DNA from 2 places in the Paenibacillus sp. genome. Region 2 is predicted to be linked to the other one. Evidence: riboswitches for the same ligand, from Rfam matches in the RefSeq annotation. Region 2 holds a riboswitch; the other holds the start of a gene.
The links. A riboswitch is a leader RNA that binds a small molecule or an ion and turns the genes downstream of it on or off. The one in region 2 is predicted to bind cyclic di-GMP.
Positions count from the first base shown of each region.

Region 1: it holds a riboswitch for cyclic di-GMP, as region 2 does, so the genes downstream of both, VE009_RS02155 (methyl-accepting chemotaxis protein) here and VE009_RS22895 (hypothetical protein) in region 2, are expected to answer to the same signal.

Region 1 covers NZ_DASQNA010000007.1:228,928-238,998, forward strand. Annotated here, with positions in the region: gene VE009_RS02140 (ABC transporter substrate-binding protein) at 1-703, opposite strand, end outside; gene VE009_RS02145 (sensor histidine kinase) at 836-2,578, opposite strand; gene VE009_RS02150 (response regulator transcription factor) at 2,575-4,137, opposite strand; gene VE009_RS02155 (methyl-accepting chemotaxis protein) at 4,289-6,304, opposite strand; cyclic di-GMP riboswitch class I at 6,420-6,508, opposite strand; gene VE009_RS02160 (DUF92 domain-containing protein) at 6,698-7,534, shown strand; gene VE009_RS02165 (small multi-drug export protein) at 7,596-8,072, opposite strand; gene VE009_RS02170 (hypothetical protein) at 8,213-8,641, opposite strand; gene VE009_RS02175 (hypothetical protein) at 8,697-9,134, opposite strand; gene VE009_RS02180 (helix-turn-helix transcriptional regulator) at 9,139-9,336, opposite strand; gene VE009_RS02185 (GntR family transcriptional regulator) at 9,693-10,071, shown strand, end outside.
Region 2 covers NZ_DASQNA010000041.1:129,959-140,029, forward strand. Annotated here, with positions in the region: gene VE009_RS22860 (nicotinate phosphoribosyltransferase) at 1-1,154, shown strand, start outside; gene VE009_RS22865 (YebC/PmpR family DNA-binding transcriptional regulator) at 1,280-1,996, shown strand; gene VE009_RS22870 (endospore germination permease) at 2,046-3,137, opposite strand; gene VE009_RS22875 (hypothetical protein) at 3,156-3,353, opposite strand; gene VE009_RS22880 (Ger(x)C family spore germination protein) at 3,368-4,534, opposite strand; gene VE009_RS22885 (spore germination protein) at 4,531-6,078, opposite strand; gene VE009_RS22890 (amidase) at 6,296-7,540, shown strand; cyclic di-GMP riboswitch class II at 7,610-7,693, shown strand; gene VE009_RS22895 (hypothetical protein) at 7,720-8,916, shown strand; gene ggt (gamma-glutamyltransferase) at 8,989-10,071, shown strand, end outside.

The DNA of each region.
Region 1 (10,071 bases), on a different contig from region 2:
TTTGAGCGGTTTGGCCGCGCAGCGCGATGAACGCGTCGCCGACGCCCGGCAGCATCGTCACTTTGCCGCCGCTCTTCTCCTGCACTTCCTTGCCCTTCGCGATGAACGCGTCCCAATCGGCGAGCAGCGTTTCCAGCTCTTCCGGCACGTCCGTGCCGAGCAGCTCTTTCGCGAGGTCGCGGCGGTAGGCGAAGCCGGCCGGCGTAATTTGCTGGTCGACGCCGACGAGCTCGCCGTTCGGGCTCGACATGAGCGGCACGAGGTAGTCGAGCAGCTGCGAACGGTCGAAGTTGTACGGCGCCTGCTCGAGGTTGTCGAGCACGCCGAGATCGAACAGCTTGCCGCGGTACGCCGTTTCGCCGAGGATGACGTCCGGCACGTCGGAGCCGGACGCGATGCCGCTCTGCAGCTTTTGCAAGTAGTCGTTCGGGTTAACGACGGTGTATTCGACCGTGATGTTCGGGTACGCTTTGTTGAACTCCGGGATCATTTCTTTCAGGAACGTTTCGTCCCAATCCCATACTTTAATCGTGGCCGTAAGCTCCTCCGGCGAAGCCGGCTCGGCGCCTGCGCCCTCCTGCGCGGCCGGGCTTTCCGTTCCCGTTCCGCTCGTCGTCGATCCCGCTCCTCCGCAGCCGACGACGGCGACGGCGATCGCCAGCAACAGCGCGAGGAAGAGCCAAGTTTTTTTGGTCTGTTTCAATCGAATCCCCTCCAACTTAGTAGAAAGCGTTTGCACCTTCATTGCCTTCATTGTAACAACGCTTTCAGAGCCCCCATACCGGACAAAGCGGTTATTTTGTATAAAATCCGGTTGCGCTTTCAGATTGCGCTTTCATTGCTGGCTGCGGTACGGCAACCGCACGACGGCCCGGACGCCGCGCGCCGCCCCGTTCTCCACCGCGACGCCGTACGGCTCCCCGTAATGGAACCGAATGCGCTCCCGAATGTTGGCGAGACCGATGCCCCGCATTTGGTCGGCCCGCTTGCCGCTTCGATCCGGCGCGCCGGTCTCCGGCGACGATTCCTCCAGCCCGACGCCGTCGTCTTCCACGAGGAGGATGAGCTCGCCGCCTTCCCGGCGCGCGGCGATGCGAATGCGCCCTTCCGGCTCCTCCATCGGCACGATGCCGTGGAAGATCGCGTTCTCGACGAGCGGCTGCAGGACGAGGCGCGGGATGACGGCCGACCGCAGCTCCTCTTCGACCTCCCATTCGACCCGGAACCGGTCCGGATACCGGAACTGCTGGATGGCGATATATTTTTCGACGATGACCATCTCTTCCCCGAGCGCCGCGAAAAAGACGCCGTCCCCCGTCTTGATCGTATCCTGCAAAATGCCGATAAACGCCTCGGTCATGACGGCCGCGTCCCGACTCCGGTTCGCGTACGACAAGTAAATGACGGTGTTCAGCGTGTTGTAGATGAAATGCGGATTGATTTGCGACATCAGAAGGCTGATCTGCATCGTGCGCTTCAGCTCCTCGTGCTGGATCGACGCTTCGACATGCTGCTTCAAGTCGCTCACCATCCGGTTGAAGCCCGAGCCGAGCACCTCCAGCTCGTCCCCGCTGCGGATCGTCACGTTCGTCGTCAAATCGCCGACGGACACGCGCTTCATCGCCTGCGTCAGCCGCGAAATCGGCTTCGTGATGTTGACGATGAGCGGCAGCACGACCGCGAGCATGGCGACCAAGCTGCTGATGATGATGAACACGTAATAGTCGAGCAGCCGGTTGATCGGCTCGAACAGCTTCGCCTTGGACAGGACGGCCCCTTGATGCCATCCGTACGGCTCCGAAGCGAGCGCCAAATACATATGGCTGTCGTCCTCCGCGAGGCCGCCCGACTCGATCGCCCTCGCGATCATGGGCTCGTAGCTCGCGTCCGGCGCCGCGCCGCCGCTGAACAGCATCTCGCCCGCCTCGTTGAACAGCATCAGCTGCTCGAAATCGGACAAGCTTTGCTCGAACGCGTTCGCGATTTCGCTATATTGAATGTCCAGCACGAGCCAGTATTCCGGAGAGCGCGGCTCCTGCAGGTTTCTGTATTTCACTGCGTAGCTAAAGACGTCTCGATTGCCGTTCAAATAAAAGAAGTCGTGCGGCGCGGTGAAGCCGGTGCGGGCGCCGGAATCGAGGAACGCCTGGAACCAATCCTCCCGCAGGTAGTCGGCGAAATAATCCGCGTACCCCGAATTGTTCGAGAACGTCGTCCCGTCCTCCCGCACGATCATGGCGTTCAGAATGAACGCGTTGAGCGCGGCGAACCGCTTCAGCCGATCCTGCACCTCGGTCATGCGGAAATAGTCGTCCTCGATCGACGAGGACGGCATCGGCATGATGCGCGCGTTGATTTCTTCGTCGGATACGATATATTCCGCCAGCTTCACGACCTGCTCCCGCACGCGGACGAGCTGGGACGAAATTTGCGCGAGCTGCGTGCGGCTGTCGTTGAGCGAGCGCTCGCGCAGGATGTCGGTGACGTAGGCGTACGTGAAATAGCCGCTCGACAGCAGCGACGCCACGATGACGAACGCGCAGATGGCGATAATTTTCGTGCGGATTTTCGCTCTCACGGCGCCGGCCTCCCTTTGCTCTCCGCGTATTCGTTCGGGCTCGCGCCGACGGCTTTGCGGAACACTTGGCTGAAATATTGGCTGCTTCGGTAGCCGACCATCTCGGAAATTTCGTAAATTTTATGTTTGCCTTCCGCGAGCAGCCGCTTCGCGTGCTCCATCCGGACGTGCGTCAAGTGCTCGAGCATCGTGCGGCCGACCTCTTCCTTGAACAAGTGCCGCAGATGGTCGCCGCTGATGCCGAGCGCGCCGGCGATGCTGTCCGACGTCAAATCGTCCGCGTAATGCTTCTGCATGTAATCGAGCGCTTGCCGCACCTTGGCGGACAGCTTCGACGACGCGCGCGCCTCGTCCGCCGCCTCCCGCAGCCGCGCCTCGAACCAGGCGCGGAGGCGGTCAGCCGGCGAACGGGCGTCGGCTGCGGCTTCGGCGGCGAGCGGCCCGTCCGCCTGCATCGGCTCGAGCGGCGGCAGGGCGTATTCGGCGCGGAACTCCTTCAGCAGCCGCAGCCCCCGCTCGCACAGGTCGCGGAGCGCCTCGACGTCGCGGCTCGCGGCGGCGGCGCCGAACGCGGCGCGCAGCGCGCGGACGGCTTCGTCCGGCGTAAGGGCGGCCAGCGCCGCCGCGGCCCGGTCGAGCTCGCCTTGGAGCCGCTCGCGGTCCGCCGGGGCCGCCGGCTCCTCGTCCTCCAGAAGCAGCGTCTTGCCGGCCCCGTCGAACGCCGCCGCGCGGCGCACCGCTTCCTTGCCCGCCCGGTACGCCGCCGCCAGCTCCGCCGCCTCGCGGAAATCGCCGGCCGCGCAGACGGCCGCCGCCCGCCCGCCGCGCGCCTTCAGCGCCTGCCGGATCGCGGACGCCGCCTCGAGCAGCCGCTCGCGCCGATTCCGCGCCCCGGGCTCGGGGGCGAACGCCGCGACGAGCGCCCACAAGTTCGGCTCCATGCGGGCCGTCTCCAGCGCGGCGGGGATCGGCGGCTCGAGGAACGGCTCGTCCGCGTCGGCCGGCTCCGGCCGCGGCTCCCGCGCGAGGAACGGCGCATCCGGCTGCAGGAGGAACAGCGCGTACCGCCGCTCCGACGCGGCCGCCTCGCCTCGCCGATCGTCGAGCGCCGCGAGGTCCGCCGCCCGCCCGGTCAGCACGTCGCGCAGCAGCTCCCGGCGGAACAGCCGGTTTCGCAGCCGCTCCTTCTCCCGCGCGTCCCGGATGCGGCGCAGCTCCGCGAGCAGCGTCTCGGCGCCGACCTCGTGCTTTAGCAAATAATTTTCGACGCCGAGCGTCAGCGCCGCCTTCGCGTACTCGAACTCCTTGTACGACGTCAGCAGCAATATTTTCGTCTCCGGGTGCTTGTCCAGCACGCGGCGGCTGAATTCGATGCCGTCCATGCCGGGCATCTTGATATCGACGATGACGAGCTCCGGCAGCAGCCGCTCGAAGCTGTCGAGCGCCCGCTTCGGATTCGTCTCCTCGGCGACGACCGCGAAGCCGAGCGACTCCCAATCGAGCAGCCGCCGAAGATGCTGCACCGCCAAAATTTCATCGTCCACCAACATGACTTTCATGATTGATCGCACCGCCCGAATGCATCGTTTTTGTTTAATGCTACTAATCATGGCACTCGGCGGGCGATTTGTCGACCGTCGAACGCGCGGGGCGTCCGTTCTCGCGCACAAAAAAACCGGCGCGCCTCGGCACGCCGGTTCTATGTACACGTTAAACTTTAAATTTGCCGACCATCCCCTGCAGCTCTTCCGCCATTTTCGTGAGTACGGATGTGGAGGCCGTAATTTCCTGCATCGAAGCGAGCTGCTCCTCGGTGCTTGCGACGACCTGCTGAATGCTGCCCGACGATTGCGCGGAGATCGCCGACACTTCTTCCATGGCGCCCAGAATCGCGGCCGCGCCGGCGGCCGTCCGCTGCGAAGCCGACGACACCTGCTCGATTTGGCGCGCGACCGCGTCGATCGCCTCGACGATTTCTTCGAACGCCCGTCCCGCCGAGTCCACGACGCCGACCCCTTCCGCCACTTCGCCGGAGACGAATTCCATCGTCGCGACGGCGGATCGCGTATCTCTGCCGATCGACCGCACCAACTCGGAAATCCGCTTCGCCGATTCGTCGGATTGCTCCGCAAGCTTGCGGATTTCCGCGGCAACGACGGCGAACCCGCTGCCGTGCTCGCCCGCGCGCGCCGCCTCGATCGAAGCGTTCAGCGCGAGCAAATTCGTCTGGGAAGCGATGCCGGAAATGACGCTCACGATCTGCTCGATTTCGTTCGAGCGCTCGCCCAAGCCGTTCACGTCCTGCGCCAGCTGCCCGACGCGGCCGCCGATCGAGCTCATTTTCGCGACCGCCGTTTGGATGGACTCATTCCCGCTCTCCGCCGTGTCCTTCGTACGGGCGGCCGCGTCGGACACGTCCGAAGCGTTGACCGACATGAGCCGCAGCTGCTCCGCCATGCCGCTCAATTCATCTTTCGTTTCCACGATTCGCTGTGCCTGACGGTCCGAGCCGGCGGCGACCCCTTGGATCGCCTCGGTCACCTGTTCGGCGGCCGACGAGCTTTGCTCCGAGCTTGCGCTCATCTGCTCGGCGGAAGCGGCGAGCTGATGAACATTATCGTTGATTTGATGAATGATCGACCGGAGCGACGAAGCCATCTCGTTGAAGTTGCGGCCGAGCTGTCCCAGCTCGTCGCTCGATTCGACGGCGATCTGCTGCGTCAAGTCGCCTTCGCTAATATGGCGCGAGCCGACGCCGATGCTGCGCAGCGGCTGCAGAATGGAACGGAGGATCCAGAACACCATCGCCCCGAACAGCGTCAGCGCTACAGCCAGCACGATGGCCGTCGTGCGCAGGATCGGCGCCGCTTCCGCGGCGACCTCGCGCTCGTACATCGTTCCGGCGATCTTCCAGCCGGTTTCGGGGTTCGTCGCGAACACCATCTTTTTCTCGTCTCGGCCGTTAAGAACGTAGTCGAAGGATCCGGAGTCCCCGGCATACAGTTTATCGTGCTCCTCGTTCTCCGCAGCGACCGTGCCGCCTTCGTTGGCCGGATGGTAGATGTATTTCCGCTCCTCGTCGAGGATGTACACGTACCCCTCGCGTCCGATCGTAACGTGCTTCGCGATCTCGGCAAGCTTCTCCAAGTTGACGTTGAACGCTACGACCCCGCTCCCGTCCGCCGTCACTTTCGCGACCGTCACGACGAGGCTGCCCGTCGTCGCGGATACGTACGGAGCGGTCACGACCGCTTCTCCTTGATGCTCCATCGCTTTGATGAACCACGGGCGCTTGCGCGGATCGAAATCGGCCGCGTTGCGTTTGTCCGGCGAATTGACGTACAGGCCTGTCTTCGTCCCGACGAACGACAACTCGACCTCGTCGTGGATGGACATGAACGTCGCCAATTCGTCCCGCACGGCGGCGTCCGCGACGACGTTCGTGCCTTCGAGCGCGGCGACGTCCGCAAGGGCGATCGTGGCCGCCAAGACGCTGATTTCTTTCTTCTTGGCAATGAAGTAATCGTTGATGATCGTATTCAATAAATTTACGTTCTGCTCGGCCGCCTTCACCATCTGGTCCTCGATTTCCGTTCTTGCGTTGGTGAACGAAATCAGGGAGACGACGATCGTCGGGATCAGCAGCGCCGCGGCGAACGCGGCGATCAATTTGTTTTTGACGGACAGCAGATTCATGATTTTCATTCTTTCCAGCAGCGGTTTCATCGTTGCACTCCTTCTAGTTGTCCAAGTTTGTCGAATGGGGCGGCGGATTCGGCACAAAAGAAAAGCCGCCCTCGCATGCGGGGGCAGCTCATCGTTCGATGGTCTTGATTCCGTATACGGCAGCCCGGCGATCATGCGCTGCTCGCAGCGTGTAGACCCGTGGCTTTGCGTCCCGATCTTTCGACCGGTTTGCCTTTATCGATATGCAGCTTCGTTCCAAAGTCCGCGCCATTTTTTGGTCATTAACTGGATTAAGTATATCATGGGTTTCATGATTTGCAACTTTTGTTCTGCGCCCCAATACCCCCTAGGCTTACAGTCAAGTCCCGGTCCGTTTCCCGCGCGCCGGCCGCGTCGGGTATACTAGATGGAAAAACAGGGGGCGAGCATGCGATGGAATGGCTCATAGGGTTGGCCGGCAGCGCGGCGATCGCGGGAGCGGCTTATGCGAAACGGTCGCTGTCCGGCTCCGGCTTCCTGGCGGCGGTCACAATGGGGACGGCGATGTACGCGCTCGGCAGCGCGGTTTGGTTCGGCTCCCTCATCGCGTTCTTCCTATCGTCGACGCTGTGGTCCAAGTGGAAAGCGCATGCGAAGCGCGAAGCCGAGAGCGGCTACGAGAAGTCCGGAAGGCGCGACGCCGGCCAAGTGCTCGCGAACGGAGGGCTGGGGCTGCTGCTGTGCGCGGCGCACGCGGCATGGCCGCATCCGCTCTGGTGGTACGCCTTCCTCGGCGTCATGGCGGCGGTTACGGCCGATACGTGGGCGACGGAAATCGGAGCCTTCAGCCGGACGCCGCCGCGATCGGTCAAGACGGGGCGGCGCGTGCCGCCCGGCACGTCCGGCGGCGTCTCCGCCCTCGGCCTTACCGCCTCGCTGGCCGGCGGCCTCTTCATCGGCGCCGCGGCGTGGGCGCTGCTGCTCGCGGCGCCCGGCGAGGCTGCGCCGGATGCGGTCGCGGCGGCGCTGAGACCGGCCGCTTGGATCGGGATCGCCGGCCTCGCCGGCGCGGCCGGGTCGCTCGCCGATTCGTGGATCGGCGCGACATGGCAGACCATGTACCGCTGCGGCATATGCGGCCGCGACATCGAGCAGGCCCGTCACTGCGGGGCGCCGGCCGCGCGCATCCGCGGCCGCGCCGGCTGGAACAACGACGCCGTCAACACCGCCGGTTCGGCCGTAGGCGGCGCGGCCGCCGCGGCCATGGCGCTGGCGCTCGGCTTCGCCTGACATGTCTAAAGAAAGCCGAAAGACTTCGAACCGCCGAACGGCATCGAAGTCTTTCGGTTTGTTATAACGCATGGAACAAGCTGAGTCCGTACACGGAAGCCGCCGCGAATACGATCGTCCATAACGCTAAACTAATCGTCATCCAACCGACCACGCGAGTTTTGGAGGCGCCGAGGGTTAAGGCCAAGACGGCGGCGATATCGGTTCCGACGAAAATCGGCGCCAGCAGCGCTAATCCCGGGATCCCGTATTTTTCCCAAATCGCCTTGGACCGCGTTTCTCTTTTCGTCGGACCGACGATACCCTTTCGTTCCCTTCTTGCCTGCCTCCAATGATCGATCTGCTTGAAAAACAGACCAAGCAGCAAAATAAGGAGAAAATTGCCCGCGAAGGCCGTAACGCCGACCCACACAGGCGACAATCCCCAGGCGACCCCGAGAGGTACGACTAGAGAAACGTCCATCCAAGGCGCCGCCGCAAGCAAAAACAAAACCAGAAACTGCCACGCCGCACCCGCTTCTTCCGCCCACTCCAGCAAACGACCACCCCTCTCTCGTCCAATGTGCCGGAACACAATCGTGTCGTCTTTCGATTAAGTTTTGTTTCTCCATTCCTTCACGGCGTAATAAAAGGATGTGGCGCAGAACGTGCCCACAAGCAACATGATGGTGAAAGGGGTCATTCCCGAATTCCCCTCCCGGCTACCAAAGGAATGAACTTTCTCCGATCCAGCCACAACAAGACAACGCACATAAGCGTCAACACGGTGCTCAAATCCTGAACTCCGATATCGTAGCAGTAATTCACCGCCATCACGTTAAGCGCAATCGGAAAGTAAATCATCGCTCCGAGCGTAGAGGTTCTAGGAATCGCGATGAGAATCGCGGCGATCACTTCCCCCAACCCGATAAAGATTTCGTACGTCCGAGAGTATCCGAAGAAGGTCCAAGCGACCGTAAAGCCTTGCCCTCTGAGAGCCGCAAGATCCGCCGTCGGTTCGCCGAACTGGCCGAAGGTTAGCTTCGCGACGCCGTAAATTAGAAAGTTGAAAGCTAAGAACAACCGAAATGTCGCAGGCGTAGATTGGGCCAGTACTCGTTTCAACAACTGGTTTTCTCTCCTCTCCGTTCCAACAATCTCGAGAAACAGCCGCCTTTCTCCATCAAAACCGATTGAATTTACGAATCGTCAGCCAATAAACGAGGTATTGCCCTAATCCTAATACGCCGATGCAGATGAGCGGCGCAATGCGATGGCCGGCCAGGACGAAGCACGCGCCTGCCGCTAAGGGCAAAGCGACGGTATAGTAAATGTATACATTTCGACATGCTTTGAACGTAATCCATTGCTGCCCTTCATCCATCTCGCGAAGCTCGGGGGGAATGAGCCCCCAAGCTTTCACGGGATGCCGCGGTTGGTTCCGGTTATGCAAAAAAATTAACGCGATCCACGCCAAGGCTAGGAGCGCGAATAGCAGAAACGAATACCGAATCAGCGGCGACTCGCTTTCGGTACCCGCTAAAGAAAGCACCAAGAAACCGGTCATGAGAAGGAAGTAAAACATTGGAACCAGCGGCGAACGTAAGATGCGCTGAAGCATGGCACTACTCCTTTATATAAAAAATTTCTTCCACCGGTACATGAAATGCCTTGGAGATTTTCAAGGCTAACGTAACGGAGGGCGCATAATCGCCCTTCTCGATCAAACCGATCGTTTGCCGGGTCGCTCCGACGGCGTCGGCTAAATCTTGCTGCGTCCACTTGAAACGCGCGCGAAGCTCGCGTACTCGGTTTTCAAGCATTTCCCTGTTCTCCTATGCGTTATTGGTAGTTCTAATTGTAAATGGAAATTGTCATTATGTAAATGATCCATTGCATTTTGTCATAAATAATTGCACACCCTCCGATGCTGCCCCGCCTCCGTCGGCGGCAATCTCGGCTCGGACGGGAACGCAACCGTTTCAGGACGATTTTCATTCTATATCACTGATATAGAAGACAGAACCGAAGAGAAAGGCCGTAAAAACTTTACACAATCTTAACGCATATATCATTGATTATGTCAGTGACATCGATTACCTTCAGAATAGATCGAGCTGGTTCGCCGCGGATCGGCTCCGGTTCGCGAGATCGAAGAAGACGAGGAATGTTGCCGATCATGAAACCTGCCTCTCCGTCCAAAAAACCGCAGCGACAGTTGTATTTGGAAATCGCCGACAAGGTGCTGGACATTATCGAAAGCCGACGACTCGAGCCGCATGATCCCGTTCCATCGGAAGGGGAGCTCGCCAAGCTGTTCGGGGTCAGCCGCATGACCAGCAAGCTGGCGCTGGAGCGGCTCGCCGAGCAAGGGGTGGTATACCGTCTGCCGAGACGGGGAACGTTCCTCGCCGGCAAGCGGGAGACGGCCGGCACGCTCGCCGGGGCCCCCGAAAAGCCCGCCCCGGACGACCGGGAATCGGGTCGGAGGATCGCGCTCATCGTGCCGCATCTCTCGGACTACACGTCCAGAATTATCGCGGCGGTCGAACACGAAG
Region 2 (10,071 bases):
AGGGGACCATCGTGTTTCCGAACGAGCCGCTGCTTCGCGTGGAAGCGTCGGTGTTCGAAGCGCAAATGATCGAGACGGCGCTGCTCAATTTCGTCAATTTCCAAACGTTAATCGCAACGAAAGCGGCGCGCATCAAGCGCACGTCGCCCGGCGACAACTTTCTGGAGTTCGGTTCGCGGCGGGCCCAGGAGGCGGACGCGGCCATTTGGGGGGCGCGGGCCGCGTATATCGCCGGCTTCGACGCCACGTCGAACTTGCTCGCCGGGAAACGGTTCGGCATTCCGACGGCGGGGACGCATGCGCACTCGTGGGTGCAGGCGCACGATTCCGAGCTCGAGGCGTTCGAAAAATACGCCGAAGCGCTGCCGGATCAAGTGACGCTGCTCGTCGATACGTACGATACGCTGTCCCTCGGCGTCCCGCATGCGATTCGCATCGCCCAGCGGCTGGAAGCGCGCGGCAAGCGGATGCGCGCCATCCGGATCGACAGCGGCGACCTCGCCGCGCAGGCGAAGGCGGCGCGCGCCATGCTTGACGAGGCGGGGCTCGGTTACGTCCGGATCGTCGCTTCGAACGACTTGGACGAGCATGTCATCCTTCATTTGAAGGCGCAGGGCGCTCCGATCGACAGCTGGGGCGTCGGCACGAAGCTGATTACGGGCGGGGAAGAGTCGGCGCTCGGGGGCGTCTACAAGCTGGTCGCCCGGGAGACGGACGACGGCTGGCAGCCGGTGATCAAAATTTCGGGCAACGCGGAGAAAACGGTGACGCCGGGCGCCAAAACGGCGTATCGGTTGATCCGAGCCGATACCGGCCGAGCCGCGGCCGACGCGCTGGCGTTCCCGTCGGAGGACGACGTGCGCGGCGCGAAGGCGACCGTGTTCGTCGACCCGTCGGATCCGCTGCAGCGGCGCGAACTCGAGCGGTACGAAGCGGTGCCGCTGCTTACGCAGGTCGTCGCCCGAGGCGAACTGCGGGAAGAGGGGCTGCCCGATTTAGGGCGCATCCGGGAGCACCATGCCGCCCAATTGCGGCTGTTCGCTCCCGAGCATTTGCGCGCCCTTAATCCGGAACCGTATCCCGTCTGGCTGTCCGAGGACGTCTGGAAGCTGAAGACGGATATGATCCGCCGATACCGATCGTCGCGCGCCTGACTCGCCGCGGCTTTTTCGACAACTTTCGCCGCGAGGACCTTGTTCCAGCCGGAGGTTTAGGGATATAATGGACAAGGACTTTGGAATCGTTAGAATCGACGAAATAAAGAGAAAGCGGGAGCAGCATGGGCCGTAAATGGAACAATATCAAAGAAAAGAAAGCGTCCAAGGACGCCAACACAAGCCGCATCTACGCGAAATTCGGTCTTGAAATTTACGTCGCCGCGAAGAAAGGCGAGCCGGACCCGGAGTCGAACCGAGCGCTGAAGGTCGTTCTGGAGCGCGCCAAAACATACAACGTGCCGAAAGCGATCATCGACCGCGCGATCGAGAAGGCGAAGAAGGGCGCGGAAGAAAATTACGAGGAGCTTCGCTACGAAGGCTTCGGCCCGAACGGGTCGATGGTCATCGTGGACGCGCTCACGAACAACGTCAACCGAACGGCGTCGGCGGTGCGGGCCGCGTTCAACAAGAACGGCGGCAGCATGGGCGTCAACGGGTCGGTGTCGTACATGTTCGACGCGGCGGCCGTCATCGGATTGACCGGCAAGTCGGCGGACGAAGTCATCGAAGTGCTGCTGAACGCCGACGTCGACGTGAAGGATGTCACGGAGGAGGACGAGGCGGTCATCGTCTATGCGGCGCCCGACCAATTCCACGCCGTGCAGGAAGCGCTGAAGCAGGCCGGCGTCACCGAGTTTACGGTGGCGGAAATTTCGATGCTCGCGCAAAACTACGTCACGCTGTCGGGAGACGCCCAAGTTCAATTTGATAAGCTGATCGACGCGCTGGAAGATTTGGAAGACGTCCAACAGGTGTATCATAACGTCGAGTCGGAATAAGGACGACGACGCAACGAGAAGACCGCCGAACCCGGCGGTCTTCTCGTCGTTATCCGGTCTCGGCTTCGGCGGGAGGCGGCCCGCGTTTCCGCTTCCGCCGTCCGTAGAACGCGAGGATCGCCAGAGGGACCACAAACGCGAACGTCCCGAGGAATATAGGTCGGGAACGCGTCGTCTCGATCATCTGCGCCGCGGAATCGTAAAACCAAGCGGACACGACGACCGCGAAAACGGCGAGAGGCGTCGTCAGTACATCCGCATTCACGCGCGGCACGATGAGGCCGATCAAGCGGCATAGGAAATAAATCGTAACGCCGCTCTTAACGAATGCGGTCGGCATCCACGCCGCGGCGATCGCCATATCGAGCCGGTCCAAGAAATCGGTGACGCGAAGCTGACGGATCAGCTCATAAGGCGGATCCCAGAACATCGTCGTCAAATCGGGGCCGAACAACACGAGCTCTCCGATGATCAAGATCACATTCGAAGCGAGGCCGACGAGGAAGCCCGGCGCGATATCCCGCATTCGCAGCGATTGATCCCGCAGCAGCATCGGGATAATCAACAGCTCCGCGAAATGGCCGAAGGCGTAAGCGCCGGCTTCCAAGATGCCCGCGGGCCGCTCGAAGAACGGCGCTAAAAACTCCATTCGCGTTTGCCCCTGCAGCAAAATCGGCAAAGCGGCCACCTGCGAGATGAACAGCGCGACGAACAAGATGTTCGCGCGCGCGGTCGCCGCGAGTCCGGCTTTCGCGAACAGCACCGCCGTGAAAGCGCCCGTCGCGGCGATGATGATCGGAGGCGTATTCGGCAGCAAATAAATGTTCACGAGCTCCGTCAAAAACCGGAGGTCGTGCGCGAGGATCGCGAAAAACACCAATGCGACGAGCGCGAGCAGCGCCCTTCCGATCCAAGGCCGCCGCGCGACGAACGTTTCCGGCAGCGTGCCTTCTGGGTACTTCCGGTGGACGACGCCAATGATCCATAGAGGAGGGATGATGGCGACGCCGGCGACGATGTAGCCCATCCAAGCGTCCTGCCGAGCCGCTTCGATCATCGGGACGGGCGGATGCTTGATCGCCACCGCAACCATGAACAGCGTCGTTAATGCGTTAAGCTGCAGTTTCGACAACGTCTGCATCGAAGCCTTATCCTCCCGTCACCATATCGAATCGATCCAATCCGCCGGACGGGGGATCCGCGCGTCCCGCGTGATCCACCACCACAGCGCGCAGCTGGCCGCATAGAACAGGAAGACGGCCCAGCGGTCCGTCCGGCTTCCTCTCCGGTACAGCTTCCACTCCCAGGCGACGGCGGCGGCCGCGAGCACGAAGATCGGCGCGGCGGAGAACGTCATGACCGCATTCCTCCTTATTTCATTTGTTCCAACGATTTCGTCAGCGCGCCGTCATGTTCCAGATGGACGCGGGCGCGCACGCGGATGTCCGCCCGCGGCAGCTCCTCGCGTTCCCATCGGCCGCGGACGTCCTTCCAGACGCGAGGCTGCTTTCGATGAAGGGCGTCGCCGAAGCCGATCGGATCCGATTGATGCCGCTGACTTTCCCGAATCGCATGTTCGACCATCTTGGTCAGCCTCGATTCGACCGCCCGCTCCAATGCGTCGCGTTGGACGGTCGTCGAGGTCGGGTAGTCCGACATTTTTTCGGCGACGTTCCCGTGCGCCATGATCGTCACGTCGAAGCCGATGCGTGCGCCTTTGACCTTCGGCTCGATGCTCGTTATGGACTGTTGAAGCTGAATCATGATCGTTCCTTTCGCGCCGTGCGGCGGTTTCACGTCGATGAGCGGCGATCGCGCCTGGTTCATCGCGATCAAGAGCCCCAGCGCGTCGTCCTCCGATAAGATCGCCGCGAGCCGATCGTGGCGGAACAAGGCGACGCCGGCCAGCTCGATCGTCGATTTCGACTTCTTGATATTCGTCGCGGAGCTGATCCGCTTCACGGCCGGCGCGATCGGATCGATGCCTTCCGTCAGCAGCGAATAGAAGAAGATTCGCAAATTGATCGGATCGACGGTGGCGAGCTGCGCAACCTCTCGGAGCATCTCCGCGGGCATTTTCTCGATCGGCGCGTCGGCGGTCAAAATGTCCTTCGCATCCCCTATGGCGACGAGCGGGAATGCGCTCAGCCGGTTTTGCGGAATGCGAAAGACGGCGTCGAAAAACGGCATGACCCCTTGGCTGGCCAACGGCATACCGATGACGAACACGCGTCGGTGGGAGAAATTGAGCACGCGGGACAAATGGTCCTGCAGCGCTTCCGTTGCGCCGCGAATCGTTTTGCCGAACGCGGACTCGATATGCCACGCCTTCGAGCCGGACGTGCCGCCGCCGCCGCCCTGCGGGCCGCCCATTTGGCCGACGAGCGGAATTTGCAGCGTGCCGCGGTAGCCGTCTTTCTCGAGATCGATGGCGGTGCCGACGACGAAGGCGACGTCGTTGATTTCTCTCCGATCCCAACAACCCGTCAGCAGCAGCGCCATGCAGACGCACAGCGAGACAGCGGCCGCCCCTCTCATGTCGGCGCCGCTCCGTCGCCGCCGACTCGTCTCCGGTTTCTGCGGGAGAGGAAGGAGGGCCGGCGCCGCATCGACCACCATGGGACGCGGAGGAGAATATCTTTCTGATCTCCGGATCGGAACGGGGTGACGCCCGTCAAATACGGCACGCCGAATGACGTCAATTTGCACAAATGGAGCACGATCCATACGGTGCCGAGCACGATGCCGTACACGCCGAAGATGCTGCCGAGCAGCATCAGCGGGAACCGGAGCATCCGGATCGAAATGGCGAGATTGAAGCGCGGAATCGTGAACGACGCGATTCCCGTGAGCGACACGACGATGACGACCGGCGCGGAAACGATGCCCGCCTGGACGGCCGCCTGCCCGATGACGAGCGCGCCGAGAATGCTCACGGCCTGCCCGATCACCCTCGGCAGCCGGATGCCCGCTTCCCGGAGCGCTTCGAACGAAATCTCCATGATAAGCGCTTCGATCAAGGCGGGGAACGGAATCGGCTCCCGCGCCGCCGCGATGCTGAACATGAGGCTCGTCGGCAGCATGTCTTGATGGAACGTAGTGACGGCGATATATAATGCCGGCAAATACAGCGCCAAGAAAAGAAAGGCGTACCGAAGCATGCGCAGCAAATTCGCCACATAGTACCTTTCGTAATAATCTTCGCTCGAATGCATCAGCTGCCAGAACGTGATCGGACCGGTCAAGACGTTCGGCGTCCCGTCGACGAGAATGACGACGCGGCCTTCGAGCAGCATGGCGGCGGCCGTGTCGGGCCTTTCGGTGTACTGCATTTGCGGGAACGGGGAATGCGGATCGTCCTCGATGCACTCCTCGATATATCCGCTTTCCAGCACGCCGTCGATCCGTATGGAGCGAATGCGCTGCATCGCTTCCGCGACGACGCCGGGGTTCGCGACGCCCTGCAGGTAAGCGACGATGACATTCGTATGCGTGCGCTCTCCGACGCGAAGGGAGACCATTTTCAGATCCGTCGTCTTGATCTTGAGCCGCAGCAGCGACGTGTTGACTTGAATGTCCTCCGTGAACGATTCTTTCGGTCCGCGGATGCTCACTTCCGTCGTAGATTCCTGCACCGCTCGCCGGGTGGCGCCCGGCACGCGCAGCGCGATCGCTTCGGCAATGCCGTCGACGAGCAGCGCCGCGCCGCCTTCGGTCACCTCCGCGATGACCGCGTCCAACGTCTCGGCGACGGACGCCGCCGCCACCGACAGCAGGTGCTCGTTCAATCGGGAGGCGGCCGAACCGTTCCCCCCGGCGGATACCGCGCCGTCCAAGAACGGGCGGAGCGCATGCTCGCTCAGCTCTTTCGTCTCCGCCAGACCGGCAATATAAACGAGGCATGCTTTCGTCCCGTTCTCCGATTCCAGCATGCGGAAGACGACGTCGTCGCAGTTCGAGAACGCTTCCCGCACCGCTTCCACGTTCCGATCCAAGCGATCGACCAGCGCGGCGGAGGACGGCTTCGTCGAGGTTCCTTCTTTACTGGTTAAGCGATCTTTGATCCCGCCGTCTCGCATCATCTGACATCCCTTATCCGCTATAGTCGTACCCAAAGTTTGTCAATCCGCTTCCTTTTTTATGCAAACGGAGGCAATTAGACGGGGAACCAAAATGCGCCCCCGAAATTTAGTCTCGGTACCAAACTTGACCGAATCGTATTTCGGCGGTTGCCGCATCCCGATATAATGAAACCAGTTTCGAACGAAAGGCGAGGATGTCGATGGAACGCTCATTAGGATGGATGGCGCCGGTACGCAAGCGGGATGCCGCCGCCGGCAGGCCGTGACCGCGGCGGGGAAGGCGGACCCGTGGGGAGCGGTATGCGCGCCTGACGTTCGAAGGGACCCGATCGGTCATGGCGTACTGAACGCTCTGACGTTCGCGGCGAAGGACGTGTTCGAGGTTCGAGGCTACACCGCCGGCGCGGGCCATCCGGATTGGAAGCGGACGCACGCCCCCTCGGCACGCGACGCGGAAGCGATTGTGCGGCTGCTGCGCGCGGGCGCCCGGCTCACGGGCATGACGCATACCGATGAGCTGATGTACAGCTTGAACGGCGAGAATTACCACTACGGCACGCCGGTAAATCCGAAGGCGCCGGAGCATATTCCCGGCGGGTCGTCCAGCGGCTCGGCTTCGGCCGTCGCCGGGGAGCTGACGGATTTCGCCATCGGCACCGATACGGGCGGGTCCGTGCGCGTGCCGTCCGCGTATTGCGGCATTTACGGGTTCCGGCCGACGCACGGCGCCGTGTCCGAGGACGGCGTCATTCCGCTCGCGCCGTCGTTCGATACGGTCGGCTGGATGGCGCGGGACGCGCGCACGCTGGAAGCTGTCGGCGCAGCGCTGCTGGAGCAGCCGGACGACGCGGCGCCGTTCCGCCGGGCGATCATGCCGCTCGACGCCTGCGCGCTGCTCGCGCCGGAGTGCGAGCCGACGCTGCTGGGTCTCGTTCGCGAGCTCGCGGCGCGCGCCGATTCGCAAGAGGAGACGACGCTCGCGCCGGAGGGGCTCGAGGAATGGATGCGCGCGTTCCGGATTTTGCAGGCGTCGGAAATATGGCGGACGCACGGCGCTTGGATCGAACGGGTGAAGCCGCGCTTCGGTCCCGGCATCGCCGAGAGGTTCGCGTGGGCGAGCACGGTCGACGACGCCGCGAGCGCGGCGAAGACGGCGATGCGCTCGGTCATTCGCGAACGGCTCGTCGACGTTCTCGGCGAAGACGGCGTTCTCGTTCTGCCGACGACGCCGGGTCCCGCGCCGCGGCGGGGAGCGGGCGGAGAAGCGCTGGAGCGGCTGCGCAGCCGAACGCTGCAGCTGTGCTGCATCGCGGGCCTCGCCGGATTGCCCCAGGCGACGCTGCCGTGGGGCGACGTCGGCGGCTTGCCGGTCGGCGTATCCGTCGTCGCGGGCCCCGGGCAAGATCGAAGGCTGCTCCGATGGCTTCGACAAATCGCGGACGAGCGGACGCAGCTGACATAATTTACGCGATTCAAAATGATGGTTCCCCGTCTTGTGCGGCGGCGAATCGCCCCCTATAATGAAGTCTGCGATATAGCGGGATGCGAAGAAGCCTGCCCTGTACATGGACACTTAGGGTATGCGGAGCGAATAGTGTAACCGGCCCTCTTAGCGACATCGACCTAAGAGGAGACAACCAGATGAAAATCATTCAGAACGGAACATGGGCAAGCAAAGTCGGGGCGGCCGGATTGGCCGGCTTCATGCTGTTCGGCTGCGGCGCGGGCGCGCTGGACGCCGCGGCGGCCGCGAAAACGGCGGCGGAAGCCAAGGAGACAGGCAGGACGGAACAGCAGCGCATGACGGGCGCGATCAGCCCGGATTTCATTCCGACGCTCGCTCACTACGCGACCGACGTCGTGCTCACGGGCACCGTCACGATCGACGGTCCGAAGCTCGTGCTGCTCGTCAACGGACAAGACGTCAGCGCATCGGCGCAGCTTACGAAAATCGGCGATCGAACGTGGACGTACCGCTACCCGACGTCCGTCGGCTCGCAAACCGGCGACGTGGCGTTCAATGTCGACGCATATACGGTTTACATGAACGGCAAGACGGCGGGCGCCGTCCATACGCGGGCCGCATCCGCGGCCGCGCAAGTCGTGCACGTGCCGTTCATTAAGTATTACGAATATACGAATCTCTCTTGGGACGCGTACGACCGCGTATCGAATTTGTTCTCGTTCTCGTACCAATTGGTGAAAGTGTGGGACGACGAGGTGAGGGAGGTCGTGGCGGAGCCGACCTTGGCGCAGGTTGCGGGGGACGCGGTATACGCCGCATCGGGCTTCGAAATCGCGCCTCCGGTCGTGCTGCGGGACTTCGCGCTGACCGCCGCGGAGCCGGTATGGACGTACGAAGCGCCGACGTACAGCGTCGACTTCGCCGTCGAGAAGACGTACAGCAACGGCGCGAAGTCGTCGGAGACGGTGCAGCGCGCGGGCTTACTGCCGGGGACGTCCACCGACGTGACGGTAACGCTGGAAGGATGGACGAAGACGTTCACGCTCGCCGCTCCGGCCGCCCCGGCCGCTCCGGCGCCGTCGATTCCGGCCGAAACGACGGGCGTCGTGGACGAAAGCGGCATCGAGTCCACGTGGACCGGAACGTCGGCGAACGGCGGCAACGTGCAGCAAAACTACACGCTGCGCTACACGATCAACGGCACGTCGTTCGAGCAGAAGCTGCAAACGAATTTCACCAAGAACGGAACCGGTTTTACGACGCAGCAGCTTGTGTATCTGGCGAGCTACGAAGGTCAGACGGTGAAAATCGTCTACGCGCTGCCGTTCGTTCAGCCGGCTTCCTTGAATGACAACACGACGAACAAATCGTAAACCCTTTTGACCCAAGAGGCCTGCGGAACCGATCCGCAGGCCTCGCCTTTACTATGTGAGGAGTGGACCGAGATGCAGCAAACGTTCAAAGGTACGAAAGCGATGGTCGTCAGCCCCCATTACTTGGCTTCGGCGGCGGGAGCGCGCGCGCTCGCTCGAGGCGGCAACGCGTTCGATGCCGCGGTGGCGGTCAGCGCGTGTTTGGCGGTCGTCTATCCTCATATGACGGGGCTCGGCGGCGATGCGTTCTGGCTCGTCTGCCGCGCCGGGGAAGGAAAGGTGCGGGCGTACAACGCAAGCGGGCGTTCCGCATACGCCGCTACCCTTGCCCGTTACGCCGGACTCGACGCCATACCGGTACGCGGGCCTCTGGCCGCTTTGACAGTGCCGGGCATGGTCGACGGCTGGGACGCCGTGCTTCGGCAGTACGGGCGTCTCGGCCTCGCCGAAGCGCTTGAGCCGGCCATCGCGTACGCGGCGGACGGATTTCCGCTGTCCGCGGACCAGCACGCGAACACGGCGGCGCACGCTTCGGTATTGGAACGATACCCGTCGACGGCCTCCATCTATTTGCCGGGCGGGCGCGTGCCGAAAGCGGGGGAGCGGTTCGTGCAGCGGCAGCTGGCCGCAAGCCTCAGGCTGATCGCGGAGCAAGGGCGCGACGCGTTCTACCGAGGTCCGATCGCGCGGACGATCGCGGGCGAGGCGAGCGAGCACGGCGGGCTGCTCTCGGAAGACGATTTCGCCGATCACGAAGGCGATTGGGTCGATCCGATCACGACGACGTACCGGGGCTACGACGTGTTCCAGATGCCGCCGAATTCGCAAGGCTTCGCGGCGCTGATGGCGCTGAATATCGCGGAGCGCTTCGACCTCTCCGCCGTCGAGCACGGCTCGCCGGAGTATTACCATCTGTTGATCGAGGCGATCAAGCTGAGCTTCCGCGACCGCAACCGCTACCTCACGGACCCGGCATTCTCCGCGATCCCGCTCGACCGGCTGCTGGACAAAGCGTACGCGGCCGAACTCGCCGGCGCCATCCGTATGGACCGCACCGTCGACGTCAGCGCCGTGCCGCAGGGGAACGACACCGCGTACGCGGCCGTCGTCGACGAAGAGGGCAACGCCGTCTCGTTCATCCAGAGCTTGTATTTC